4 regions of the Pseudomonas sp. AC532 genome follow, and region 2 is predicted to be linked to each of the others. Evidence: riboswitches for the same ligand, from Rfam matches in the RefSeq annotation. Region 2 holds a riboswitch; each other region holds the start of a gene.
The links. A riboswitch is a leader RNA that binds a small molecule or an ion and turns the genes downstream of it on or off. The one in region 2 is predicted to bind cobalamin.
Positions count from the first base shown of each region.

Region 1: it holds a riboswitch for cobalamin, as region 2 does, so the genes downstream of both, ACZ0AV_RS02735 (ABC transporter substrate-binding protein) here and cobW (cobalamin biosynthesis protein CobW) in region 2, are expected to answer to the same signal.
Region 3: it holds a riboswitch for cobalamin, as region 2 does, so the genes downstream of both, cobO (cob(I)yrinic acid a,c-diamide adenosyltransferase) here and cobW (cobalamin biosynthesis protein CobW) in region 2, are expected to answer to the same signal.
Region 4: it holds a riboswitch for cobalamin, as region 2 does, so the genes downstream of both, cobG (precorrin-3B synthase) here and cobW (cobalamin biosynthesis protein CobW) in region 2, are expected to answer to the same signal.

Region 1 is NZ_OZ409888.1:564,685-571,622, forward strand. Features, by position in the region: gene ACZ0AV_RS02710 (ABC transporter ATP-binding protein) at 1-525, opposite strand, end outside; gene ACZ0AV_RS02715 (FecCD family ABC transporter permease) at 518-1,570, opposite strand; gene ACZ0AV_RS02720 (ABC transporter substrate-binding protein) at 1,631-2,725, opposite strand; gene ACZ0AV_RS02725 (ABC transporter ATP-binding protein) at 2,951-3,718, opposite strand; gene ACZ0AV_RS02730 (FecCD family ABC transporter permease) at 3,715-4,749, opposite strand; gene ACZ0AV_RS02735 (ABC transporter substrate-binding protein) at 4,746-5,762, opposite strand; cobalamin riboswitch at 5,940-6,134, opposite strand; gene ACZ0AV_RS02740 (type B 50S ribosomal protein L31) at 6,401-6,661, shown strand; gene ykgO (type B 50S ribosomal protein L36) at 6,658-6,813, shown strand; gene ACZ0AV_RS02750 (DUF971 domain-containing protein) at 6,840-6,938, opposite strand, start outside.
Region 2 is NZ_OZ409888.1:3,081,409-3,088,346, forward strand. Features, by position in the region: gene ACZ0AV_RS14505 (cobalamin biosynthesis protein) at 1-28, opposite strand, end outside; gene ACZ0AV_RS14510 (CbtA family protein) at 25-741, opposite strand; gene ACZ0AV_RS14515 (CbtB domain-containing protein) at 752-937, opposite strand; cobalamin riboswitch at 1,037-1,238, opposite strand; cobalamin riboswitch at 1,309-1,497, shown strand; gene cobW (cobalamin biosynthesis protein CobW) at 1,597-2,646, shown strand; gene cobN (cobaltochelatase subunit CobN) at 2,706-6,440, shown strand; gene ACZ0AV_RS14530 (ABC-F family ATP-binding cassette domain-containing protein) at 6,679-6,938, shown strand, end outside.
Region 3 is NZ_OZ409888.1:953,329-960,266, reverse strand. Features, by position in the region: gene ACZ0AV_RS04635 (C40 family peptidase) at 1-27, shown strand, start outside; gene ACZ0AV_RS04630 (C40 family peptidase) at 164-691, shown strand; cobalamin riboswitch at 963-1,195, shown strand; gene cobO (cob(I)yrinic acid a,c-diamide adenosyltransferase) at 1,340-1,966, shown strand; gene ACZ0AV_RS04620 (cobyrinic acid a,c-diamide synthase CobB) at 1,975-3,291, shown strand; gene bluB (5,6-dimethylbenzimidazole synthase) at 3,288-3,953, shown strand; gene cbiB (adenosylcobinamide-phosphate synthase CbiB) at 3,966-4,874, shown strand; gene cobD (threonine-phosphate decarboxylase CobD) at 4,867-5,859, shown strand; gene ACZ0AV_RS04600 (cobyric acid synthase) at 5,856-6,938, shown strand, end outside.
Region 4 is NZ_OZ409888.1:2,972,847-2,979,784, reverse strand. Features, by position in the region: gene cobJ (precorrin-3B C(17)-methyltransferase) at 1-153, opposite strand, end outside; gene ACZ0AV_RS14035 (precorrin-2 C(20)-methyltransferase) at 191-943, opposite strand; gene ACZ0AV_RS14030 (precorrin-8X methylmutase) at 952-1,584, opposite strand; gene cobG (precorrin-3B synthase) at 1,581-2,936, opposite strand; cobalamin riboswitch at 3,033-3,368, opposite strand; gene cbiE (precorrin-6y C5,15-methyltransferase (decarboxylating) subunit CbiE) at 3,534-4,739, shown strand; gene ACZ0AV_RS14015 (cobalt-precorrin-6A reductase) at 4,736-5,461, shown strand; gene ACZ0AV_RS14010 ((2Fe-2S) ferredoxin domain-containing protein) at 5,501-6,211, shown strand; gene ACZ0AV_RS14005 (sensor histidine kinase) at 6,373-6,938, shown strand, end outside.

The sequences.
Region 1 (6,938 bases), 2.5 Mb from region 2:
GTCCATCAGCGCGACCTGGTGCTGCAGGTCGAGGGCGCTGACCGGCTCGTCGAGCATCATCAGCAGCGGCTCGCGCAACAACACCTGGGCGAACAACACCATCTGCCGTTGCCCGCCGCTGAGCTCGCGCACCGGGCGGTCGGAAAACGCCGCCATGCCGACCGCGTCCAGTGCCCGCAGGGCGGTCATCAGCAGGTCGTCGCCGAGGTGCATGCCGAGCGCGTCGAGGCGCCCGAGCAGGACCACCTCCAGCGCGGTCAGGCCAAGCTCCAGCGCGGTGTCCTGTGGCATGTAGCCGATGCGCTTGCGCCAGCGCGGCAGGTGGCGAGTCTGCAACTCGTCGCCCTGCATGCGGATCTGTCCGCTATGGCCGAGTTCCCCGAACAGCACCTTGAGCAGGCTCGACTTGCCCGCGCCATTGGGACCAATCAGCACGTGCACGCGGCCCGGTTCAAGGCTCAGTGAGAGGTTCTCGAACAGCAGCTTGCTTCCGACCCGCGCGGTGACCGACTGCAACTCAAGCATGGCGGCCTCGCTTGCCAATGATCAGCCAGAAGAAGAACGGTACGCCGATCAGCGCCGTGACCACGCCGATGGGAAACAGCGCGCCGGGAATGATGCTCTTCGACAGCACCGAGGCCAGGGACAGCATCGCCGCGCCACAGAGCATCGACACCGGCAGGAAGAAGCGTTGATCCTCGCCGACCAGCATGCGCGCGATATGCGGCGCGACCAGGCCGATGAACCCGATCACGCCGACGAAGCTGATGGCGGTCGAGGTGATCAGCGCCACCAGCGTCAGGCTGCGCAATCGCAGGCGCGTAACGTCAACACCGAGGCTGCGCGCGCGGGCCTCGCCAAGGCGCAGCGCGGTCAACTTCCAGGCATCGCGGTAGAGCAGCCAGCCGCCGACCAGCGTCACCCCGGCCACCACCGAGAGGGTTTGCCAGGTGGTGCGCATCAGGCTGCCGAACAGCCAGAACACGATCTGCTGGTTGAGTTCCGGCGAGGACAGGAACTGCAGCAGCGACAGCAGCGACTGAAACAGGAACAGCAGCGCAATGCCGGCCAGGATCAGCGTATGCGAGCCCACCGAGCGCATGGTCGCCAGGCCGATCAGCACGCTGGCCGCCAGCATGCACATGATGAATGCGCCAAGAGGAATCGCCAGCAGCGACGGCAAGCCAAACCCGCCAAGGGTCAGCGACAGCGCCGCGCCGAACCCGGCGGCTGCCGCCAGCCCGAGGGTGAACGGGCTGGCCAGAGGGTTATCCAGCAGCGTCTGCATCTGTGCGCCGCCCAGGCCCAGCGCCGAGCCGACCACCAGCGCCATCAGCGCGATCGGCAGGCGCATGTCGAGCACGATGGCCTTGGTGGTCGCGGTCACCCCGTCGAGGTTCAGCAGCGCCGCGATCACGTCGCGCAGGCCCAGCATCGACGGGCCGGTGGCGACATCCAGCAGCAGGAACAACAGGATCAGCACGCAGAACAGCAACAGGTGCCGCAGGCGTTTCTTTTCTCGGGCGCGCTGGCGCTGTAGCGCCTCGCCCAACGGGTTCAGGGTAGACATGGCAGTCCTGGAAGGCAGACAACCGGACAAGTGCCCGGTTGTGCAGGGTCGAAGGGAAACTCAGAGCCCGGTGAAAAAGGTGCCCTGGGGGGTAACCGACAGGTATTTGCGGTAGAAATCCTGGTAGTTGCGCACCGGATCGATGTCGCTGAACAGCTCCGGGTAGAAGACCTTGGCCAGGTACTGGATCGAGGCGAAGTCGGTGATGCTGCGCGACGCGCCCTGGTAGACGCCATACAGCCGCTGGTCCTTGACGGCGTCCAGGTTCTGCCAGCCCTGACGCTTGGCGAAGCCGGCAAGGGTGGCTTGGGCCTGAGCCGGCTCGACACCTTCACCAGCCAGCAACGAGCCGGGCACCTTGGTCGACTCGGTGCCGGCGATCAGGATTACCTGCGGGTTGGAGGCCAGTACCTGCTCGGGGTTGATCGGGCCCCACCATTGCACGAACGGCGCGGCGATGTTGTCGCCCTGCGCCACGTCGATCATCGCGCCCCACATGTTCTTGCCATAGGTGAAGCTGTACTCGGCAGGACCCTTGTTGCCGAACTCGACGTAGACCCGCGGTTTCGGCTTGCCGGCCGCCGCGATACGCGCCTGCACATCGTTGATGGCCGAGGTGTAGACGTTGGCAATTTCCCTGGCGCGGGCCTGTTGCCCGGTGATTTCGCCAAACAGCAGTGTGCTGGCCACGTGACGCTCGACGGTCTGTGCGTTGTAGTCGACCACCACCACGGGAATGCCCTGCTTCTCCAGGCGTTCGACATCCGGACCCAGGCCCTTGTACTGCCAGTCGGCGAGTACCACCACGTCGGGGTTGAGCGCCAGCACCTTCTCGACCGAGAAGGTCTGCACTTCGACTTCACCGACGTCGGCGATGTCCTTGATCGACGGATCATGCTGCACGTGGAGCGCCCAGTTCGCCGAGCGCCAGCCTTCCCAGGCCTCGCGGGAGATGCCGACGAGGTCCTTGGCGCCCCGCTCGCCCGCAACGGCCAGGTAATCCTCGAAGTAAAAGCCGAGCATCACGCGCTTGGCCGGCGACTCGATGGTGACCTTGCGGCCCAGCACATCCTCGACCTGCTTGGGAGCAGCGAAGGCGCTCAGGGAAATGGCTGAAGCAGTTGCCAGCAGTACTAACCGCGAAATGATACTCATCGGATGTCCGTCGTGACCCGTTAGTGGGGAAAGCCGGGCGCATACTAGAAGAGGACGATAACAATAACAACTCGCATTAATATGGCCCTAACCGCCTACCCCAGGGAGTTGCCCGGTCGCCTGCTGGCGGACCATGGCAGCGCACGCACCCGCTCGAGCATCATGGGCAGATCAACCGACGCCGCGTCACACGCCGCGACAGCATGAGCGACACGCAGAGGCGTATCAGACGGGCTGAAACCGCAGCACGCGCGCGCCGTCTTCCGGGTCGATCAAGTAACGAGCGCGCACCCCGAAGGTGTCGCGCAGGCGCTCGGTGGTCAGCACCTCGGCCGGTGCGCCGAGCGCCACCAGGCGACCGCGCTCCATCACCCCCAGGCGGTCACATTGCAGTGCCTGGTTGAGATCATGCAGGGCGATCAGCGTAGTCACCGGCAAGGCCCGCACCAGGTTGAGAATCGACAGCTGATGCTGGATGTCCAGGTGGTTGGTGGGCTCGTCGAGCAACAGGATCTGCGGCTTCTGCGCCAGCGCGCGGGCGATATGCACACGCTGACGCTCGCCGCCGGACAGCGTGGCCCAGGCCCGCTCAGGCATTTCGGCCATGTCGACATCGGTCAGCGCCTGGTCGACGATCCGCTGATCCTCGCTCGACCACGGCTGTAGCGCCGACAGCCAGGGCGTGCGGCCCAGTTCGACAGCATCGCGTACCGTCACCGCGTCGCCAGTGTCGGCCTGCTGCTCTACGAACGCCAACTGCCGGGCCACCTCTCGTCGGCTCAGCCGCGCCAGGGGTTTGCCATGCAACTGCACCTGACCACTGCCTGGCGTGCGGATGCCGGACAGCAGCTTGAGCAGGGTCGACTTGCCCGAGCCATTGGGGCCGATCAGGCCAAGGGTTTCTCCCTGGCGCACCTGCAGGTCGACGTCAGCGACGATGGCGCGTCCCTTGACCGCCCAGCCCAGGCCGTTGCATTGCAGCACACAGCTCACCGCACTCGCCTCCCACGCACCAGAATCACCGCAAAGGCCGGCGCGCCGATCAGCGCAGTCACCACCCCGATCGGCAGTACCTGGCCCTTGATCACCGTGCGCGACAGCACGTCGGCCGCGATCAGGAACACCGCGCCGGTGAGCGCCGCCACCGGCACCAGCCGGCCATGCCGAACACCGACCAGGAGGCGCGCGGCATGGGGAATCACCAGCCCGACGAAACCGATGGAGCCGACGATCGACACCATCACCGCTGTCACCAGCGCCGTGCAGGCGATCAGCGTGGCCTGCACACGGCGCACCGGCACCCCGAGCGACGCCGCCGATTCCACCCCGAAGGTGAAGGCGTCCAGCGCGCGGGTGTGCCAGGCCACCAGCAGCACGCCGGCCAGCGCCACCGGCACGGCCAGGGCCACGTCGTGCCAGTTGACCCCACTGAGGTTGCCGAGCAGCCAGAACATGATGCCGCGCGCCTGTTCCGCACTGGCCGATTTGGTGATCAGAAACGAGGTCATGGCGTTGAACAGCTGGGAGCCGGCGATACCGGCGAGAATGATCTGCCCGGTGCCGTTCAACGCGCCGCCGCCCGCCGCACGAGCCAGCAAGGCGACCAGGCTGAATGCCGCGATGGCGCCGAGAAACGCGCCCATCGACAGCGACAGCATACCCGCGCCAAGTCCCAGCAATGCCACCGACACCGCGCCCGTCGAGGCGCCCGCGGATATGCCCAGCAGGTAAGGATCAGCCAGTGGATTGCGCAGCAGCGCCTGCAGCACCACGCCGCATACCGCCAGCCCCGCGCCACAGCCGGCAGCGACCAGCGCGCGGGTCAGGCGGTAGTTCCAGACGATGCCCTCGTCGATCGGATCAAGCACGAAGCCTGCGCCGAACAGCTTGTTGGCCAGCACCTGGAAGACCACGGACAGCGAAATCCGCGTCTCGCCCAGGGCCACCCCGGCGATCACCGCGACGGCCAGCAACGACAGGCAGGCCAAGGTCAGCAAGAACAGACGAGAGCCGCGCGTGATCATCGTTTGATATCGAACCCGTCAACGGCCTTGGCCAGGGTTTCGATGCCGGTGATCATGCGCAACGAGGCCTGCATGCCATCGGCGTCGAGAATCACGATGCGGCCGTTCTTGACCGCATCCATGTGCTTGGCGACCGGGTCGTTGCGCAGGAACTCGAGTTTCTTCGCCACGTCGTCGGCGGGGTAACGGCGACGGTCCATGCGTGCCAGCACCAGGACGCTAGGGTTGGCCTTGGCCAGGGTTTCCCAGCCGACGGTGGGCCATTCCTCGCTGGATTCGACCACGTTGCGCAGGCCCAGAGACTTCATCATGTAATCGGCAACGCCCTTCTGGCCGGCCATGTAAGGGTCCAGGTCGAGGTCGGCACTGGAGAACCAGAACGCGGCGGAAACGTCCCCGGCCTGGCGCTGCTCGGCGCCAGCGACCGCAGTGGCGAGGCGCGCCTGCAAGCTGCCGACCAGTTGCTCGCCTTCGGCCTGGACGTCGAAAATCGTCGCCAGCTCTCGCACGCTGGCGTACAGGCTGTCGATCTGGAACGGCTGCAGGCGGGTGCCGTCGGCACCGACCAGGTTGTCCTTGCCCTCGCAATCGGTGGGCATGATGTAGGTGGGCACATTCAGCCCATGGAACTGCTCGCGGGTGCCGACCACGCCCTGCTTGCCGACCATCCATTCGAACTGCACGGCAACCAGACCGGGGCGCTTGTTGATCACCGCCTCGAAGCTCGGCTCGTTGTCTGCCAGCCGCTCGACCTTGGCGTTCTGTGCTTCGAATTCGGGCAGCACGTGGCTGAACCACAGCGAGGTGCCGGCCAGGCGATCACCCAGGCCCAGGGTATAGAGGATTTCGCTGGCGGCCTGGCCGATGGTCACCACGCTCGTCGGCGCTGCCGTGAAGCTCAGCGAGTGGCCGCAGTTTTCGAGCGTCAACGGGTAGTGCGTCGGGCCAGCGGCCGCTGCCAGGCTGGACAGGCCGAGGGTGGCGGCAAGAACGGCGATACGAGACACGGACATGCGGGTGATCTCCCAATCAACGGATACGCATAAACGGCAGTGCGCAGGCTGGAGAACACATCACGCCAAACGGCCTTGGCCGCACCGCCCCTCGTATGGACGGTGATCACGGATGCCCCCTCCCGGACACCCCGCCGGCTGGTTCGACTACTGACGCCCGATGCGCTGCCAATGCAGCGGACCAGACCCATGCCGGCAGGTCTCCTGACTGGTACGTCATGGCACGGCAGCGGCCTTCCCGGGAGCGATCCCAGTGACACGAGTGCAGCCGTGCTCGGTACCTACAGTTGCGGGGGCAGTTCCGTTTGGCCACTGCGGTGGCTACGGATTCCCTATTAATTCCTGGTGGAAACCGGCGGGCGGCATCTTAAACGATTCAGCCACGCCCCGGCACCGCTTTGCCGTGGTTTGTGCAGAATCGTCGCCGATACCGGGGGGCTGGACCGTTTATAACACCGTCTATAGCGGCAGCATTATTGTTATATTATAACATTTAAGCAAACTGTTTTTGGTGGACGAGAACAGGCCACGCGCCCGCCATGAAGCCGTGCTCAAAAATTCAGCACAACGGGTTGAAATGAGAACCAAAATCAACAAGACTGTTATTGTTACTTTATAACAATTGCCTTGGAGGTCTTATGAAACCCGGTATCCACCCCGACTATCGCCCGGTGCTGTTTCACGACGTTTCGGCTGATGCGTACTGGCTGATCGGCTCAACGGTCAGCACTGACCGGACCCGCGAGCACAGCGACGGCAACATCTATCCCTATGTGGCCTTGGACGTGTCCAGCGCCTCCCATCCGATCTACACCGGCCAGCAGCGTCAGACCGCAAGCGAAGGCCGCGTGGCAGGTTTCCACAAACGCTTCGCCGGCTTCACCGCAGCCCGCTCGTGAAAGTGCTCGCTTCGCTGAAACAGGCCAAGCTGCGCCACCGCGACTGCCAGATCGTCAAACGTCGTGGTCGCATCTACGTGATCTGCAAGGCCGAGCCGCGCTTCAAGTGCGTGCAGGGGCGGCCCAAGCCGCAGCGCAAGAACAAGGGATGATGCCCGACTGCGCGGGCTGGGCGGCTTCAACCCAGCTCGCGCAGGTAGCACCAGGGATAGATGCCACGGTCGTGGCCATCGTCGAATACCAGTTGCACACCATAGCCCTGGGCATGGATTGCGAT
Region 2 (6,938 bases):
CGGCCACCAGGATCGCGGCTTCGCTCATGGCTGTCGCTGGCGCCCGTGGAACCAGGCTGCAACCAGGCCCAGTACAGCCCAGAACGCGGCGTTGGTCAGCAGTGAAGCGAGGATGAACTGCTGCTCCAGCGCCTGTGGAGCCAGGCTTTCATGAACCGCCGGGTGAGGCGCGCCGACCAGGTGGGGCAGGGCGAGGATCAGCACGCCAAGGGTGCGCAGCAGCCAGTGGCTGCCAAATGCCAACAGCGCCAGACCAGCCGCGGTCGAAGCCGCGGTGCCGATCCACCAGTACTGGCGCAGCACCAGTTCGGCGGCGGCGGTGCCAGGCAGTTCCGGCGGTAGCCCGGCCGAGGGCGCGAGTACGAAGGTCGCGAAACCGGCCAGGCCCCACAGCAGGCCCTGCCAGGTTTTCTCGGGCGCACGCAGGGTGAAGAGGCCGGCCAGCATCAGGGCGAAGCCGACAGCGACCACCAGGTTGCTCAGGGCGGTGGATAACAGGCGCTGCCAGCCGTCTTCCGGGCTCCACGCTTCGCCATCGTGGCCATGACCGCCGGCGCTGCCATGTTCATGTGCGCCGCTGGCAGCGTCGTGGTGGTGTTCGATGGCGGCTACCGGCTCTGCGCCTTCGAACGTCTCCGCCTGCAGGATCAGCGGCGTGACCCACAGGCTCTGCAACAAGGTCAGCACGATGGCGGCGAGCAGGCCGGCGAAGCCCGCAGTCTGGGCGACACGCGTGATCATCCTGGCATCCTCAGTGGCACGGGAACGCGGCGCTATGCCGGGTGTCATGGGCGGCATTGTGCAGGGCTTCGACGTGGGAGAACCCGGCAAAGAAGATCAACACGCTGCCAAGCAGGCAGCTGCCGATGGCCAGCACGATGCGCTGGGACAGGGAAACGGAGGACGGCGTGGCGGACGACAGAACGCTGCTGGGCATGATCGTGACCTTCTGGATGAGGTGAACGGTGCACAGGGACGCAGCGAGACGGCCCGCAATAGCAGGCAGCTATCGGCGCGTGCCCGCCCACCGCGGGTTGCCAAACGAACGATTCAGGCCGGTCTCCGGGCTCGCGATGATCACCATGCAGTGATGAGGATCGGCCTTCCCATGCTGTCGCACAGTGGCCAAAACGATCCTGGCTGTCGCTTACCGTTGCGGGGGCAGCGCCGGACTCGAACCGGCTTCCCGTTTCACCTCACGCACGGCGGCGTGAGACACCTGAAACAACCGCGCAAGAACACCATGGCGCAGCACGCGCGTCAACCTGTTGCAGGTCAGCCCGTGTTGACCGTACCGCAGCCTCTGCGTAGCCTTGCGCTGTCCGAGGTTCTCCATCTTGTATGGAGCTAAGAGGGAACACGGTAACGCCGTGGCTGCCCCCGCAACTGTGAACGACTGAACCCTTCACAAAGCCACTGCGATGCCGCGGGAAGGCGAAGGGGGCGCGTGATGCGCCAGTCGTGAGCCAGGAGACCTGCCTCGATAACGCTTTCGACAACCGGGCGGGGTGATCCGGTGATGCCTTCGCGCCAGCTCTGGCTGGTGCCTGCCATCCTATCGCCCGTTCGCCGTTTCTCCAGACGCCAGGGGCTCTCATGAAAACGCTCGCCAAACTTCCCGTCACCATCGTCACCGGCTTTCTCGGTGCCGGCAAGACCACCCTGCTGCGCCACATTCTGGAGAACGCCGAGGGCCGCCGGATCGCGGTGATCGTCAACGAGTTCGGCGAGCTGGGTATCGATGGTCAAATACTCCAGCAGTGCACCATCGGCTGCACCGAGGAAGAGGCCATTGGCCGTGTTTACGAGCTGGCCAACGGCTGCCTGTGCTGCACCGTGCAGGAAGAATTCTTCCCGGTGATGCGCGAACTGGTGGCGCGCCGTGGCGACCTCGACCACATCCTCATCGAAACCAGCGGCCTGGCCCTGCCCAAACCCCTGGTTCAGGCCTTCAACTGGCCGGAAATCCGCAACGCCTGCACCGTCGATGCGGTGATCACCGTGGTCGACAGCCCGGCCGTGGCTGCCGGCACCTTTGCAGCCTTCCCCGATCAGGTCGATGCTCAGCGCAAGCTCGACCCGAACCTCGATCATGAATCACCGCTGCATGAGCTGTTCGCCGACCAACTGGCCAGCGCCGACCTGGTGATTCTCAACAAGGCCGACCTGCTCGATGCCGATGCGCTGGCGGCGGTGCGTGCGGAAGTTGGTGAGGAGCTGCCGCCAGCGGTGAAGGTAGTGGAGGCCCATGGAGGTTCGTTGCCGCTCAACGTGCTGCTGGGGCTGAACAGCGAGACCGAGCTGCATATCGACGGCCGCAAGACCCACCATGACAACGAAGATGAAGACCACGATCACGACGAGTTCGACTCGTTCCACGTGGAACTACCGGAAACCGATGAGGCGCGCCTGTTAGCCGCACTGAAGGAAGTGGTGGCTCGCCACGGTATTCTGCGCATCAAGGGCTTCGTCGCCGTGCCGAACAAACCCATGCGCCTGCTGTTGCAGGGCGTGGGCCTGCGCTTCGACAAGCATTTCGACCGTGCCTGGCAGGCCGATGAAGCGCGGATTACCCGCCTGATCGTCATCGGCCAGGCGCTCGATCACACCGCCATCGCTACCGAGTTGAAAGCCTCGCTGGCATGACACCCCCCGCCCGCGCGGTGGCAGAAGCCAGCGTGCGGGCGACGTTCTAGGCCGCCCTCATGCACCTGCTTCGCACCCAGCCCGGCCAGTCGCTGCCGGCCGATAGCATCGCCGACCTCGGCCAGACGCCCGCCGAGCTGGTGGTGCTGTGCACGGGCGATTCGCACCTGTCGCTGCTGGCCGAGGTCGCCCGTCACCTGCCCGACGATTACCCCAGCCTGCGCCTGGCCAGCCCGGCACAGCTGGGCAACAACGCCTCGGTGGATTTCTACGTCGACAAGGTGCTGCAGCACGCCAAGGTCATCATGATTTCCGTGCACGGCGGCGTGAGCTACTGGCGCTACGGCATCGAGCGCCTGGTGGAGCTGGCGGGGCAGGGCAAAACGCTGATCCTGGTGCCTGGCTGCGACAATCCCGACCCCGAGCTGACCGCTCTGGGCAACGTGTCCGCCGAGGACGCCGAGCGCCTCTGGCAGTACCTGCGCCAGGGCGGCGTGGACAATGCGCGGCAGTTCTTTCACTGCATCGCCACTCGCTACCTGGGCCGTGAGTACAGCTGGGCCGAGCCAAAGGCGCTGCCCCGGGTCGGCCTTTATCACCCGCGTACCGGCAACGCCTCGCTGCAGGACTGGCGCGCCGACTGGGTGCCTGATGCGCCCGTGGCGGCGCTGCTGTTCTATCGCACCCATGTGCAGGCCGCGAACACCGCATTCGTCGACACCTTCTGCCAGCGGCTGCAGGCCCAGGGCCTCAATCCGCTGCCCATCGCCGTCGCCAGCCTCAAAGAGGCTGCCTGTCTGGCGCAGGTCGAGGACTGGCTGGATGAAACCAGCGCGAGCGTGATCCTCAATACCACCGGCTTCGCGCAGTCCAATCCCGAGTCGCCCCAGGCGCGGCCGTTCCGCCGTGATGTGCCGGTGCTGCAGGCGCTTTGTGCGCTGGACAGCGAAGAGCAGTGGCAAGGCAGCGCCCAGGGCCTTGGCCCCCGGGACCTGGCCATGCACATCGCGCTGCCGGAGCTGGACGGCCGGCTGATCACCCGGCCGATCAGCTTCAAGGGCCTGGCCTTTCGCAGCGAGCGCAGCCAGAGCGACGTGGTCTGTTACCGCGCGCACCTGCCCGGCATGGATCTCGTCGCCGAGCTGGCGCGCCGCTGGTGTGCCCTGCAGCGCACGCCGGCAGCCGAAAAACGTGTCGCCCTGGTGCTGGCCAACTACCCGACCCGCGACGGCCGTATCGGCAATGGTGTGGGCCTGGACACGCCCGCGGCGGCGCTGAACATTCTTCAGGCCCTGCAACAGCAGGGTTACCCGGTCGACGCCTTGCCGGACAGCGGCACCGCACTGATCCATCAGTTGCTCGGTGGCGTGACCAACGACCTCGACAACCTCGACCTGCGGCCCTGCGCGCAAAGCCTGGCGGTTGATGACTACCAGCGGTTCTTCGCGGCCCTGCCCGAAGCCAATCGTCAGGCGGTGCTGGAGCGCTGGGGCGCACCGGAAAACGACCCGATGTTCCGCGACGGCCGGCTGATGATCGCCGGCCTGCGCTTCGGCCTGACCTTTGTCGGCATCCAGCCGGCGCGGGGTTATCAGGTGGATGCGGCAGCGGTTTACCACGACCCCGACCTGGTACCGCCGCACGGCTACCTGGCGTTCTATTTCTGGATGCGCCAGGTGTTCGCGGCCCAGGCGGTGATCCATGTCGGCAAGCACGGCAACCTGGAGTGGCTGCCGGGCAAGAGCGTCGGCCTGTCCGAGAGCTGCTGGCCAACGTTGATCCTCGGTGCGCTGCCGAACATCTACCCGTTCATCGTCAACGACCCCGGCGAAGGCGCCCAGGCCAAGCGCCGCACCCAGGCGGTGATCATCGACCACCTTATGCCTCCGCTGACCCGCGCCGAGAGCTACGGCCCGCTGCGCGATCTGGAGCGGCTGGCCGACGAGTACTACGACGCCAGCCAGCTCGACCTGCGCCGCGCCAGTGAGCTGCGCGGCGAGATCCTGCACAAGGTGCGCGAAGCCAGCCTGGACCGTGAACTGGGCCTGCAGCTCAACGACGACCCCGCCAGTTGGCTGCCGCAGCTCGACGCCTACCTGTGCGACCTCAAGGAATCGCAGATTCGCGACGGCCTGCATGTGTTCGGCGAATCGCCGACCGGCACGCTGCGCCGCGACACCTTGCTGGCGCTGCTGCGCATTCCTCGCGGTGACGGCCAAGGCGGCAACGCCAGCCTGCTGCGTGCGCTGGCCCATGACCTGGCGCTCGACTTCGATCCCCTCGATTGCGACATGGCTGCACCGTGGGCCGGCCCGCGTCCTGAGGTTCTGGCGGGCCTGAGCGATGAGCCCTGGCGCAGTTTTGGTGACACACGTGAGCGCCTGGAGCTGTTGGGATTGCAGTTTATTTCGGGGACGGATTTCGAATCCGTTGGATCCAGCAGCGCGACCGTCCTGCACAGCCTTCGCCAGCAGATCGCGCCGCTGCTGGACGCCTGTGGCGATGCCGAGATGCACGGCCTGCTCGATGCCCTCGATGGCCGCTTCGTGCCCTCCGGCCCCAGTGGAGCGCCGAGCCGCGGGCGACTCGATGTGCTGCCCACCGGGCGCAATTTCTATTCCGTGGACGTGCGCAACCTGCCCACCCCCACGGCCTGGCGCCTCGGTGTGCAGGCGGCGGATCGACTGCTCGAACGCCATTTGCAGGATGAAGGCGATCACCTGCGCCAGCTCGGTTTGTCGGTGTGGGGCACCGCGACCATGCGCACCGGCGGCGACGACATCGCCCAGGCCATGGCGCTGATGGGTGTGCGCCCGGTGTGGCAGGCGGGCAGCCAGCGGGTCGAGCGCTTCGAAGTGCTGCCACTCGAGCAGCTGGGGCGCCCGCGGGTCGACGTGACCCTGCGGGTGTCCGGGTTCTTCCGCGACGCCTTCGCCAACCTGATCCGCCTGTTCGATGACGCCGTACAGGCGGTCGCCGACCTGGACGAGTCGCCGGACATGAACCCGCTGTCCGCCCGCGTCTGGCAAGAAGCCCTGGCGCTGCAGGATGGCGGGCTGGACGAACGCGAGGCGCGGCGTCAGGCCGGCTGGCGAATCTTCGGCTCCAAGCCCGGCGCCTATGGTGCAGGCGTGCAGAACGCCATCGAGGAGCGCCTTTGGGAAAGCCGCGCGGATCTCGCCGAGGTGTACCTGAACTGGGGCGGCTACGCCTATGGCAAAGGCAGCGAAGGCACACCCGCGCGGGGCCAGTTCGCCGAGCGCCTGGAGCGTCTGCAGGCGGTGCTGCATAACCAGGACAACCGCGAGCACGACATCCTCGACTCCAACGATTACTACCAGTTTCAGGGCGGCATGCTGGCCGCGGTGGAAACCCTGCGTGGCGCCAAGGCGGCCAGCTACTTTGGCGACAACAGCCAACCGGACACCCCGCGCATCCGCACCCTCAAGCAGGAGCTCGGCCGCGTGGTGCGCGCCCGCGCGGCCAACCCGAAGTGGATCGAAGGCATGAAGCGCCACGGTTACAAGGGTGCCTTCGAACTGGCTGCGACCATCGACTACCTGTTCGCCTTCGACGCCACCAGCGAGCTGGTCGATGACCATCAGTACGCGCTGCTCACCGACGCCTACCTGATGGACCGAGACACCCGCGATTTCATCCAGCAGCACAACCCCGGCGCCCTGCAGGACATCATCGAGCGCCTGCTCGAAGCCCAGCAGCGCGGCATGTGGCAGGAGCCTGGCGCATACCGCGAAGCGCTGGAAAATCTGCTTATCGACAGCGAAGAAAGCTGAAAACGCCCGTAGCCTGGCGTTGAGCGAAGCGATACCCAGGGGCGATCTTCCGGGGACCGCTGCGCCCAGCCCATTGGCTTCGCGGGTTGCCCCGTGACTTGCCCAGGTTTACCCTGGCCGATCATTCCCTTCTGGAGTTTCGTCCAATGCGCCAGTAATGCCGTCGTGTCCGCACGACCTGTGATCGTCCGCCGTGGCCTTGTGCCTCGCGTTTTCACGGCATTGCCTGGAGTCATCCATGACGAACTCGCCTGTTATCGCGCTCGAGCGCGTGTCCTTTCATTTCTCCAATGGTCAGCCTCTGTTCGATGAACTGAGCGAAACCTTCGATGCCCGGCATACCGGCCTGGTAGGGCGCAACGGTGCCGGCAAGAGCGTGCTCGGCCGCCTGCTCGCTGGCCTGTTGCCGCCTACTGAGGGGCGTATCGTGCGGCAGGCACAGGTTGCCTATTTGCCCCAGGATATCGAGGTGCCGGAAGGCGCTCGGGTGGTCGACCT
Region 3 (6,938 bases), 2.1 Mb from region 2:
GCCGAGCACATGGCTTCCCAGCACTGAGCCAGGCGAATGCCCACTTTCGAAGGTGGGCAACATCCTCATAGTTTTCAAGCGACTGCGGCGTAAAGCTAAAGCTTGCACTGCAGTTGCGAACGGGGCAGAGTAGGGCGCATTCAGGCTCCAGGATCGTCCGTCCATGACTGCCACCGTCCGCATCGCCTTCCTGCTGCTTGCCGCGCTGCTCAGCGCCTGCTCCAGTCGTCCCCCCGTACCTGCCCCGCAGCCCGTGGTACTGGCGCCCGCGCCCGGCACCTATCAGGGCGGCGCTGACGACGTGCTGTTCCGGGCACTGGGGCTGGTAGGAACGCCTTACCGCTATGGCGGCAACACACCTGCCAGCGGCTTCGATTGCAGTGGCCTGATCGGTTTCGTGTACCGCGATGCGGCGGGCATTCAACTGCCTCGCTCAACCCGTGAGCTGATCAGCATGCGGGCACCGGTCGTCGGCCGTGAGGCCCTGCGCAGCGGCGACCTGGTGTTCTTCGCCACCAATGGTGGCCGCCAGGTGAGCCATGCCGGCATCTACGTTGGCGAAGGGCGTTTCGTGCATGCGCCGTCCTCTGGTGGCACGGTGCGTCTGGACAGTCTCGCCAACACCTACTGGCAGCGGACCTACATCGAAGCCAAGCGGGTCTTCCCCGTCGAGCTGGCCAGCCATCCCTGATGCTTCATTCGGCACCTGCCGCGCGTCGGCAGCCGGCTGTTGGCATCCGGTTGGCACGCAAGCCGAAAAAGACCGCATGAGGCTAACGCGTTCTGGCGCCGCCTGCAGGTGAGCCAGGCCCTTCATGTGTCGTGGCAGCCAGTGATTCGCCTGCATCGGCACGCCCCTCTTTGCCCGAACGCAATGGGCGCTCGATCCGTTGCCTGGCTCTGGCTCCTGGCATCGAACAGATTCTGCGTCTTCGATTGACGCTGACGTGACCAATCCTTAACCTTCCCGGCTTGCTTCAGGTGTCCCCGGTTTTGGCTGGGGGTGAAACTGGGAAGTCGGTGCGCCGCTGCCTCTGCAGGCGGGCAATGCCGACGCTGCCCCCGCAACGGTAAACGAGCCCAACCCCGCTTTTCGCCATCTGTATCGACGATACGTGAAGGCCGCGTGGGTGGCTGCGCCTAACCAGGCGTAGCGCTCGCAAGCCCGGAGACCGGCCTGTTGCTTTTTCCAGGGTTGCGCGGTGGGCGCGGCCGGCGCACGACCGACCCGGTCAGCTCCTGCCCGTTCCTGCGTGAATCCGTTTTCGTCCGGCATGAACCCTGTTCTGGCGGACCGTTTCACCTGCGTGGCCTGAAGGCCCGGCGCCGAGGAGCTGTCATGACCCCATCCGCAACCCGTGAATCCGCAGAGCGTGACGCCCGGCACAACGCCCGCATGGCGCGCAAGAAGGCGCTGATGGACGAGAAAATCGCCGGAGCCCAGAACGAATATGGGTTGCTGCTGGTGCACAGCGGCAATGGCAAGGGCAAGAGCAGCTCGGCTTTCGGCATGGTCGCCCGGGCGCTTGGGCATGGCCTCAAGGTCGGCGTGGTGCAGTTCATCAAGGGCGGCATGAGCACTGGCGAAGAGCAGTTCTTCCGACGCTTTCCCGACGAAGTCAGCTACCACGTGATGGGCGAGGGCTACACCTGGGACACCCAGGACCGCCAGCGCGATATCGAAAAAGCCGTTCAGGCCTGGGAAGTCGCCCGGCAACTGCTGAACGATCCGCAGATCGCCCTGGTGGTGCTGGACGAGCTGAACATCGCCCTCAAGCATGGCTACCTCGACCTGGACGTGGTACTGCGCGACATCGAGTCGCGGCCCGAGCTGCAGCATGTCGTGGCGACCGGCCGTGGCGCGCCGCCCGCGCTGCTGGAAGCCGCCGACACCGTCACCGAGATGACCCTGGTCAAGCACGCGTTCAAATCCGGCGTCAAAGCGCAGAAAGGCGTCGAGTTTTGACCAGCACCATGCCGACCGGCGAAGCGGATCAACGCGCAGCGCGCCATTGCCCGGCATTGCTGATCGCGGCGCCGGCCTCGGGGCAGGGCAAGACCACCGTCACCGCTGCCCTGGCGCGCCTGCACACGCGCCAGGGAAAGCGGGTGCGGGTGTTCAAGTGTGGCCCCGACTTTCTCGACCCCATGATTCTCTCCCGAGCCAGTGGCAACCCGGTGTATCAGCTGGACCTGTGGATGGTCGGCGAGGCCGAAAGCCGTCGTCTGCTGTGGGAAGCGGCCGGTGAGGCAGACCTGATTCTTATCGAAGGCGTGATGGGCCTTTTCGATGGCTCGCCATCCGCCGCCGACCTGGCACGTCGTTTCGGTGTACCGGTGCTGGGCGTGATCGACGGTTCGGCCATGGCGCAGACCTTTGGTGCACTGGCGGTCGGCCTGGCCAGCTATCAGCCCGATTTGCCGTTCTCCGGTGTGCTCGGCAACCGCGTCAATCCGGGCCGCCACAACGATCTGATTCGTGACAGCCTGCCTGCCTCGATCCACTGGTACGGTTCATTGCCGCGCAGCCCAGCGATCGAGTTGCCGAGCCGCCACTTGGGGCTGGTGCAGGCCGCCGAACTCGCCGACCTCGACGTGCGTCTGGACACCGCCGCCGACGCCCTCGCGCAGACGGCGACGGTAACCCTGCCGCCACCGGTGACGTTCTCAGCTCCTGCGGTAGCGCCGCTGGAGCCGCTGCTCGCCGGCGTGCGTATCGGCGTGGCGCGCGATGCCTCCTTTGCGTTCACCTACCAGGCCAACCTCGATTTGCTCGAGCAGATGGGCGCGAGCCTGGTGTTCTTCAGCCCGCTTACTGATCAGGCGTTGCCAGAGGTGGACAGCCTGTATCTGCCCGGCGGTTACCCCGAACTGCACCTGCAGGCGCTGGGCGCGAACCGCTCGATGATCGAGGCCATCAGCGCCCATCAGCGGGCCGGCAAGCCGATCCTCGCGGAATGCGGGGGCATGCTCTACCTGCTCGACTCGCTGAGCGACGTGGCCGGCGAGCGCGTCGAACTGGCGGGGCTGGTACCCGGCCAGGCGCAGATGCAGAAGCGCCTGGTCGCGCTCGCGCTGCAAGCGGTGAGGTTGCCGGAAGGGCTGTTGCGCGGGCACAGCTACCATCACTCGCGGCTCGAGTCTGACCTGCAACCGCTGGCTCGCGGTGAGTGCCCCAACGACAAGCCGGTATGTGAAGCGGTGTTTCGTCTTGGCCGGCTTACCGCCTCTTATATTCATTTCTACCTGCCCTCCAATCCCGCGGCAGCGGCGGCGCTGTTTCGGCCATGAGCGATCACGCCTTCAGCGCCGAGGAGCGTGCCGCGGTCTACCGGGCCATCGCCGAGCGCCGTGACATGCGCCACTTCAGCGGCGGCGAGGTGGCGCCCGAGCTGCTCGTCAAATTGCTCGAAGCCGCGCATCAGGCACCCAGCGTCGGGCTGATGCAGCCCTGGCGCTTCATTCGCATCGCCCGGCCGGCGCTGCGCGAAGAGATCTACCAGCTCGTCGAGACCGAGCGCCGGCTGACGGCCGAGGCACTGGGCGAGCGTTCGGACGCGTTCATGCAGCTCAAGGTCGAGGGCGTTCGCGACTGTGCCGAGGTGCTGGTCGCCGCCCTGATGGAGGGACGTGAGGCCCACGTTTTCGGCCGCCGCACCTTGCCGGAGATGGACATGGCATCGCTGTCGTGCGCCATTCAGAATCTCTGGCTGGCCGCCCGCGCCGAAGGCCTGGGCATGGGCTGGGTATCGCTGTTCGACCCCGTCGCCCTGGCCCGCTTGCTGGAGATGCCCCTCGGCGCCAAGCCTGTGGCCGTGCTGTGCCTGGGGCCGGTGCATGCGTTCTATCCGGCGCCGATGCTGGTCCAGGAAGGCTGGGCCGAGGTACGGCCCCTGCAGGAGCTGCTGTATGAAGATCGCTGGGCAGCCCATCACGGCAAGTCCGATGAATAGCGCGGGGCGGCCATGAGCCTGATCCTCGGTGCATTCGCTGGCGTGGCGCTGGATGCCGCGCTTGGCGAGCCCAGGCGCTGGCACCCGCTGGTGGGCTTTGGCAAGCTGGCCAATCGGCTGGAGCAGCGTTTCAACCCGTCCGGTGGCGGTTGGCGCAGCCATGGCGTGAGCGCCTGGTGCCTGGCTGTCCTGCCGCTGACCCTGGCGACGCTGCTGCTGGCGCAGTTGCCGTGGATCGGCTGGCTGGTGCAGGTGATCGCGCTGTACGCTGCCCTCGGCCTGCGCAGCCTCGACCAGCACGCCCAGCCGGTGGCCCAGGCGCTGCGCCTCGGTGATTTGCCGTTGGCGCGCCAGCGGGTCGGCTACATGGTCAGCCGGCGGACCGAGGACCTGGACGCCACCGGCGTGGCGCGGGCCGGTACCGAGTCGGTGCTGGAAAACGGCAGTGATGCGGTATTTGCCGCACTGTTCTGGTTCTTGATCGCCGGCGCGCCGGGTGTGGTGCTGTATCGCCTGAGCAATACCCTGGATGCCATGTGGGGCTATCGTAACGAGCGCTTCGAACGGTTTGGCTGGGCCGCGGCGAAGATCGACGACCTGCTCAACTACGTGCCGGCGCGCCTGGTGGCGTTGACCTACGCCGTGCTCGGGCGTACCCGCACGGCGATGCGCTGCTGGCAGTGCCAGGCGCCGAAGTGGGACAGCCCCAACGCCGGGCCGGTGATGGCCGCCGGCGCTGGCGCTCTGGGGGTAAGCCTCGGCGGTGCTGCGGTCTATCATGGCGAGCTGCACCAGCGCCCCGCGCTGGGCGAAGGCCCGCCGCCCCAGGCGCGGGATATCGAGAGGGCGATGAACCTAGTGTGGGGCGGCGTGCTGTTGTGGCTGCTGTTGATGCTGAGCGTGGAGGTGTGGGTTGCTTGAGCATGGCGGACGGCTGCGGCGCGCAGCCCTCACCTATGGCTTGCCGCTCGGCGATTGGCTGGACCTGTCGACCGGGGTGGCGCCCTACGGATTACCGCTGCCGGCGATCCCCGAACAGGCCTGGGCGCGCCTGCCCGAGGCCGATGATGGCCTTGAGGCTGCGGCCTGCGCCTACTATGGTGTCGAGCGCCTATTGCCGGTGGCGGGTTCCCAGGCCGCCATCCAGTGCCTGCCGCGGCTGCGCCGTGAAGCCCGGGTCGGCATCGTTTCGCCGGCCTATGCCGAGCATGCAGCGGCCTGGCAGCGCGAGGGCCACCGGGTGCTGGAAATCAGCGAGGCGAGCGTCAACCGGGCTCTGGAACGGCTCGACGTGCTGCTGCTGGTCAATCCCAACAACCCCACTGGCCGGCGCTTTTCACCGCAGCAACTGTACGCCTGGCACGCGCGGCTGGCCGAACGCGGCGGCTGGCTGATCGTCGACGAAGCCTTTATCGACTGCACCCCGGAGCAGAGCCTGGCTGCGCACAGTCACCTGCCGGGGCTGATCATCCTGCGCTCGTTCGGCAAGTTCTTTGGCATGGCCGGGGCCCGCCTGGGCTTCGTCCTGGCCGAGGCCAGGTTGCTGGGCGAACTTGAGGAACTGCTCGGGCCGTGGACGATCAGCGGGCCGACGCGCGCGCTGGGGGCCAGTTTGCTGGGCGATAGTGCCGGCCAGCAGGCCCAGCTCCAGCGCCTGATCAACGATGGCCAGCGGCTGGCCGAACTGCTGCGCGAGCATGGCCTGTCGCCCACTGGCGGCTGTGCGCTGTTCCAGTGGCTTGCCAGTGAACGGGCGGCCCTGCTGCACGAGTTTCTGGCCTGCAATGGCATTCTCACCCGGCTGTTCGAGCAGCCGCCCAGCATCCGTTTCGGCCTGCCGCCGGACGAGGAAGGCTGGCAGCGCCTGGCGCGCGCGCTGGCGGTATTTGCCGAGGAGTCGCGATGAGTCGGTCTGAATCGAACGCCGCCGGGCCGGCCACGGGCGCGACGTTGATGGTGCAGGGCACCACGTCCGATGCCGGCAAGAGTACCCTGGTTACCGCACTGTGCCGCTGGCTGCATCGGCAGGGCGTCAGCGTGGTGCCGTTCAAGCCGCAGAACATGGCACTCAACAGTGCGGTGACCGCCGACGGCGGCGAGATCGGCCGCGCGCAGGCGGTGCAGGCCCAGGCGTGTGGCCTGGCACCCCATACCGACATGAACCCGGTGTTGCTCAAACCGAACAGTGACACCGGCGCCCAGGTGATCATCCATGGGCAAGCAGTCGGCAACATGAACGCCGTGGCCTACCACGACTACAAGCAGGTCGCCCGCGAGGCAGTCCTGGCCTCCCACCGGCGGCTGCAGGCCACGCACCAGGTGGTGATGGTGGAGGGCGCCGGCTCGCCCGCGGAGATCAACCTGCGCGCCAACGACATCGCCAACATGGGCTTTGCCGAGGCGGTAGACTGCCCTGTCATCCTGGTCGCCGATATCGACAAGGGTGGTGTGTTCGCCCACCTGGTCGGCACTCTGGAGCTGTTGTCGCCCAGTGAACAGGCGCGTCTGAAAGGCTTCGTGATCAATCGATTTCGCGGCGACATCGCTTTGTTGCAACCTGGCCTGGACTGGCTCGAGCAGCGCACCGGCAAGCCGGTACTCGGCGTGCTGCCGTACCTCATGGACTTTCATCTGGAAGCCGAAGACGCCATCGACCGCCGCCAGGTGAGCAAGGCCAGCGACGTGCTCAAGGTGGTGGTGCCGGTGCTGCCGCGCATCAGCAACCACACCGATTTCGATCCGCTGCGTCTGCATCCGCAAGTCGCGCTGACCTTCGTCGGTCCGGGCGAGGCGATCCCGCCCGCTGACCTGATCATCCTGCCGGGCTCCAAGAGCGTGCGTGCCGACCTGGCTTTCCTGTGCGGCCATGGCTGGGCCGAGGCCATCGACCGGCACCTGCGTTATGGCGGCAAACTGCTCGGTATCTGTGGCGGGCTGCAGATGCTCGGGCGCCGGGTCGAGGACCCCGATGGCTTGGAAGGAGTG
Region 4 (6,938 bases), 110 kb from region 2:
GCGCAAGGTATCGCCGAAGTCGTCGTAGGCCTGGTCGGCCTCTACCCGGCCGCGCAGGCCGTGGACGGCGGCCTGTGGATAAAGCGCCTGGATGCGCCGGGCGGTGGCCAGGGCGGAGGGGCCGAGGATGACGATGACAGGGGAAGCGGTCATGGGAATTCCAGGTTCAAGGTACAGGCGAAGACACGGCTCAACCGCGCCATTTCTCGCCCGGCACTACGATCATCGAAAAATACGGCGAGGCCATCGGCTCGACTTCGTCCAGCGGCACGATGCGCTGGTTGGCCATGGTCGCCCGTTCCACGTAGTGGGCCCGTTCGTGCAAGCCGAGTTCCTGCAGTACCCGCCGGACTTTCTCGAAGTTGCGACCGAGCTTCATCACCACGGCGGCTTCGGCATCACGCAGGCGCTCACGCAGTTCGTCTTCGGGCAGCACGCCGGAGAGCACCGACAGGCTCTGGTTGCGGTACACCAGCGGCGCGCCCAGCACCGCCGCACTGCCGAGCATCGAGCAGACGCCGGGAATGACCTCGGCCTCGTAGCGCGCGGCCAGGCGGTCGTGCAGGTACATGTAGGAGCCGTAGAAGAACGGGTCGCCTTCGCAGATCACCGCCACGTCGCGACCGGCGTCCAGATGCTCGGCGATCTGTACCGCGCAGGTGTCGTAGAAGTCGCTGATCACCGCCTCGTAGGTCAGCGGAGGTTCGAGCTTTTCGGTGGTCACCGGGTAGACCAGCGGCAGGCGCTGCTGGTTGTCGTCCAGGTGCGCCTCGATGATGCCGAAGGCGTTGCCGCCCTGGCCGACGTTGGCCTTGGCCTTGGCCACGAAGTAGCCAACCACCGGCGACGCCTTGAGCAGCCGCAGGGCTTTGACGGTGATCAGCTCAGGGTCGCCCGGGCCGACGCCCAGGCCCAGCAGGCGGCCTTTGCCGGGGCGGTCCATACCGGTCATCACTCGACCTCCGTGGCCAGCGCATTGACGGCGGCGGCGGCCATGGCGCTGCCGCCGCGACGGCCCTGAACGATCACGTAGGGCACGCCATGCTCGGCGAAGGTACTGGCTAGCAGGTCCTTGGATTCGGCGGCGCCGACGAAACCCACCGGGAAGCCGAGAATCAGCGCCGGCCTTGGCGCGCCGGCGGCGAGCATGTCGAGCAGGTAGAACAACGCGGTGGGCGCATTGCCGATCACCACCACCGCGCCTTCGAGGTGCTCGCGCCAGTGCTCCAGGGCCACCGCCGAGCGGGTGTTGCCCAGCTTCTTGGCCAACTCTGGCACGCCGGCATCATTGAGGGTACAGATTACCGGGTTGGCGCCTTGCAGGCGGGCACGGGTCACGCCCTCGGCGACCATGCGGGCGTCGCAGAGAATCGGCGCGCCGTTGGTCAGGGCCTGGCGGCCAGCCGCACCGGCGCCAGGTGAAAAGCGCAGGTCCTGCACCACGTCGACCATGCCGCAGGCGTGGATGACCCGCACCGCGAGCTTCTCCAGATCCGCCGGAATGGCGCTCAGGTCGGCCTCGGCGCGGATGATGGCGAAGGAATTGCGATAGATCTCCTGACCATCGCGGATGTAATCGGTCATCGGGTGAAACTCCGGGTAGCGGGGAGCGCAGCCAGCAGTTCGCCGGCTTCGTCGGGTGTCAGGTGGTGGCCCAGCAGGTGGCCGAAACCAGTGCCGAGTGGTTGGCGCGCGTACAGGTCGTAGCGACCCTCGGCAACGGCCAGCAGGGTGAAGGGCGCGCGGTGGGCGGCAGCGCAAGAGCGGCGGCAGCCCGTCAGATGAATGCCTGGTTGCTGGCTGTCGGCGGGCAGGTGGTCGGCCACGCGCAGGGCATCGGCTTTGGTGTCGGCCAGCCCCTTGGCGCAACCGCTGGCGCCCGTGCAGGCGATAAGGCGGGTCAGCGGCGCCGCCTTATCGGTCAACAGGCCAAGCCCTTGCAACGCCTGGGCGGTTGCCTCGCCATCGGCCTCGGCCACGTTCGGCAGCAGCACGCTTTGCCAGGGGGTCAGGCGCAGGCTGCCATCGCCCAGGCGGCGCGCCAGTGCGGCGAGGCCCACTAACTGCTCGGCATTGAGCCGGCCCAGCGGCGGCACGGCACCGACATGCACGCGGCCCGGCTGGCGTTGGCTGCCGATGCCGATATGAGCTTGCGCTGCAGCAGCTGGGCGTCGCCAGCCGTCGGCGTTCACCAGTACGTCGCCCAGGCGTTCGCGCAGGCGCTGCAGCAACATCGCAGGTGGATGGTTCTCCAGCAGATGACGCATGCGCGTCTGCTCGGGCGTGGCGAGGTCGAGAAACAGCTCGAGCACTGCGATCACCAGATCATGGGCCTGGGCCGCAGGCACGATGCCAAGCGCCGGGGCATCCTCGGCCAGCCCCGGTGGGCAGCCGGCCAGGCCAAAGGCATAGCCAATACCGTCAGCAAGCGGCAGGGCGCTGAGCCAGATGTCGTGGGGGTGTTCGAGCATCGCCAGGCGCTCGCCGCCGTCAAGCAGCAGGGCGAACTTGGGCGACAGCGCATGCAGGCGCGGGGTGTTTTCCAGTGTCGTCAGCAGTTGCGCAGCCAGGGGCGAGATATCCACAAGCGCCTGCGCATCGATGCCGGCGGCCGGGCTGAGCATCAGGTTACGCACGTCATCGGCGCCTGGCGAGCGGGGGCCCAGACCGACGGCCAGCAACTCGCCGATCAGCGCGTCTTCACTGCCGAGGCGGATGCCGCGAATCTGCAGGTTGGCGCGGTTGGTGGCCTCGATCACCCCGCCTGCGTGGCGTTGTGCGGCGGCGGCGATGCGCTCGGCCTGCGCGGCGGCGAGGTGGCCGCCGGCCAGCTTGACCCGGCAGATACCGCCATCCTTCGCCTGTACGATACGCAGCAACCCCGGACAGGCCGAGGGGCGAATGGCTGGAGCTGGACGGAACTGGGCCTGTTTCAACGGATCACCGGGGTCGGGTCACATGGGCATCCGTTCGAGGATAGGCCAGAGAAGATTGCGCTTCTATCACCGGGACACCCCGCCCGGTGTGGGCTCATGCGACTGAATCCGTCGGCAGGTCTCCTGGCTCGCAGGTCATGGCGCATGGCCGGCCTTCCCGGTTTCCCAGTGGCGATTGGCGCAGGCGCTCGCTGCAACAGTTGCGGGGGCAGCCACGGCGGAAAACCTGCCCAATATCTGCTGCGTGTCGGCCCTGCCGCGTTAGAAACCGTCTCGGAATGCTCGTGTACAGCAGTACACTCCGCTTCCTCGCCGATTTCCGCCTTGCAGGGCTCTAGCTCGCTAGCTATTGAACAGGTTTTCTCGTGTTCCCTCTTAGGCCCGCGTCTACGTACCACGTAGCCGACGGACACCGACGAAGGCGCTATTATGCCCGCTTTGCCCGCCGGGATGAAAAGCCGCGTCGTCGGATAGCGAATGGTGCCGGTAGCGCTGGCCGCAACGCTGTCGCCCATGGCGAGGCTCCACGGCATCAGATCGTAGGATGGGTCGAGGAGCGCAGCGACGATACCCATCAAGGTTAATGAGGAAAACCACATGACACCCTGGCTGACCGTCGTGGGCATTGGAGAAGACGGCTACGCCGGCCTCGGCAAGGCGGCGCGGCACGCGCTGCTCAAGGCGAGCCAGGTGTTTGGCAGCGAGCGCCAGTTGGGCCTGCTGCCACGCTGCATCGGCGCCACGCGCCTGGAATGGCCCAGGCCCTTTTCCCTGGCGCCGGTGCTGGAGCGCCGCGGCACGCCAGTGTGTGTGCTGGCCAGCGGCGACCCGATGTTCTTCGGTGTTGGTGCCAGCCTGGCCCGCGAGCTGCCGAGTGAGGAACTGCACATCCTGCCGGCGCCGTCATCCTGCTCACTGGCAGCGGCTCGCCTGGGCTGGCCGCTGCAGAGCACGCCGCTGGTCTCGCTGGTTGGCCGACCATTGGCGGCGCTCCATGCACAGATTCATCCGGGCGTGCGCCTGCTGGTGCTGAGCAACGACGGCGACAGCCCGGCGGCCATCGCCACGTTGCTGCGCGAGCGCGGCTTCGGCCCCAGCCGCCTGTGCGTCTTCGAACACCTCGGGGGTGAGCGCGAGCGGCGCGTCGAGGGGCTGGCCGAAGGCTGGTCCCTGGCCCGCGCGGCGGACCTCAACCTGGTCGCCATCGACTGCGTGGCCGGCGATGACGCCAGGCGCCTGCCGCTGACGCCCGGCCTGCCGGACGATGCCTATCGCCATGACGGCCAACTGACCAAGCGCGACGTGCGCGCCATCACCCTGGCGCGCCTGGCGCCGTTGCCCGGCGAGCTGCTCTGGGACGTCGGTGCCGGTTGCGGCTCCATCGGTATCGAATGGCTGCGCGCGCATCCAGGTTGCCGCGCCATCGCCATCGAGGCGGACGAGGGGCGCCAGGCGCACATCGCCCACAATCGCGATGCCCTTGGCGTGCCGGGTCTGCAACTGGTGGCCGGGCGCGCGCCCGAGGCTCTCGACGGGCTGGCCGCGCCAGACGCCATCTTCATCGGCGGCGGCGTCACTGCGCCGGGTGTGCTGGAACGCTGCTGGCGGGCCCTCAAGCCCGGTGGCCGCCTGGTGGCCAACGCGGTGACCCTGCAGAGCGAGGCGGCGCTGATCGCCTTTCGCGGCGCGCACGGCGGCGAGCTGACCCGGATCGACGTCGCCCAGGCCAAGCCCCTTGGCGGCTTCGATACCTGGCGCGGGGCACTGCCGATCACCCTGCTGCAGGTCGGCAAGCCCGTATGAAACGCGTGCTGTTGCTGGGCGGTATCGGCGAGGCGCTGAGCCTCGCGCGGCGCCTGGGCCCGGCGCATATCTACAGCCTCGCCGGGTTGGGCAAGGTGCCGGATGATCTTGCGTGTCAGGTCCGCGTGGGTGGCTTTGGCGGCGCAGAGGGCCTGGCTGCGTTCTTACGCGAAGAGGGCATCACGCTGCTGGTCGACGCCACCCATCCCTATGCCGCGCAGATCAGCCACAACGCTGCCAACGCTGCGAAACTGGCCGGCATTCCCTGCTGGGCCCTGCGTCGGCCAGGCTGGCACGCGGTGCCCGGCGATGACTGGCGCGAGGTATTCGACTGGCCAACGCTGATCACTGCCCTGGCTGGCTTTCAGCGCCCCCTGTTCACCCTCGGCCGCGAGCCGCTGGCGCATCTGCATGAGATTCCCGCCCACCAGCACTGGACGGTGCGCTGCCTGCATGGCCAGCCCGCCACTGCGCGTGCCGAGGTGATCGGCGCCCGCGGGCCGTTCAGCCTGGAGGACGAACGGGCGCTGTTCGCGCGGCTCGAGTGCGATGTGCTGGTCAGCAAGAACAGCGGCAGTGCCGCCACCGAGCACAAGCTGGAGGTCGCCCGTGAGCGCGGCCTGCCGGTGCTGGTGCTGCAGCGGCCCGAGTTGCCCGCGGTCGCCCGGCACTACGCCACTGCCGAATCGTTGTGGCAGGCGCTGCTGGCAATCGGTATCTGAAGCGCTGCTACACTGGTGGCCTTTTTCACGGAGCCCTCCATGACCGCCACCCCCTACGTCCAGGTTCTGTTCGCCGGCCCCGATCTACTGCACGGATCGTTCGCCGAGCTGTTTCGTGCCCGCCTGGTCGAGCTGCGTGGCGAGGGAGCGCTGGCCGATCTGGTTGACACCAGCGCGGGCTACGATGCGCTCTGGCAGCGTGTCAAAGAGGTTAGCGGCGCGCTGCTGGTGGTCGACCTGGAGATACAGAGCAGCAGCCAGCACGTCGACTGGCTGCGCAGTGAACTGGCTGGCCGTACCGACCCCGCACGGGTGTATGTCGCCAGCCTGTTCGGCCAGCTCGAGCCCGATGCAGCGGCAGCCGCCTGTGCGCTGGTCGAGCGGCCGGAACTGCACCTGGGCTGCGCTGACGTACCGGCGCTGCCCGGCAGCCATGCCTGGTCGAAGATCCCGGCACACCAGTATCGCGTGCTGCTCTGCAACGGCCCGCGTTGCACCCGTCGCGGCGCCCTGGGCCTGTGGAAAATGCTGCGCGAGAAGGTCAAGGCCGCTGGCCGCCTGGAATGCGAAGGTGGCGTGCACATCACCCGAACCCAGTGCCAGTTTCCCTGCGACCAGGGGCCTACCTTGAGCGTCTACCCGCCTGGCCATTGGTATCAGGTGCGCAGCGAGGCGGACGTGATTCGCCTGGTCGACGAGCAACTGGTCGCCGGGCGAGCGGTCCCCGAACTGCTGATGACGCGGCCCTGACCGACGGGCACCGCCCGGTTGACGCGTGGGGGTAACGCAACCGTCGCCGCCCGCGCTTGCCGGCCTGCCGCAATCCCCGGCGACAACCGCCGCCCTATCCCGTGCTCGACCGCCGTGCATTTCGGGCTACCATGCCGGCATCACAAGAATTCGAGTCCTGCATGACCGCCCTGTTGCTGCGCCACCGCATCGCTGCCATCGTGCTGCTGATCGTTATCGGCCTGGCCGTCAGCCTGTGGCTGGCCAGCCGCTATGCCGAGCAGTTGGCCTGGGAGGACCGCAGCAACGAGGCCCATGGCCAGCTGCAGCTGTACGCGCAATCGATCCAGACCCTCGTCGACCGGTTCCGCTCGGTGCCGCAACTGCTGTCCATGGACAGCGATATCCAGGACCTGCTGCATTCGCCGGACAACCCCCAGCTGCGAGACAAGCTCAACCGCCGGTTCGAGTTGCTCAACGCCGCCGCCGGCGCCAGCGTGCTGTACCTGATCGACCGCCAGGGCCTCACCCTCGCAGCCAGTAACTGGAGCGAGTGGAACAGTTTTGTCGGCAGCAACTACGCCTTCCGGCCCTACTTCCAGGACGCGCTGCACCGCACCTCAGGCCGCTATTTCGCGGTTGGCGTGACCACAGGCGTGCCCGGCTATTTTCTTTCCCATGCAGTTTATGCCGATGACGGTACGGTAATCGGCGTGCTGGTGGTCAAGCTCGAACTTGAAGAGCTGCA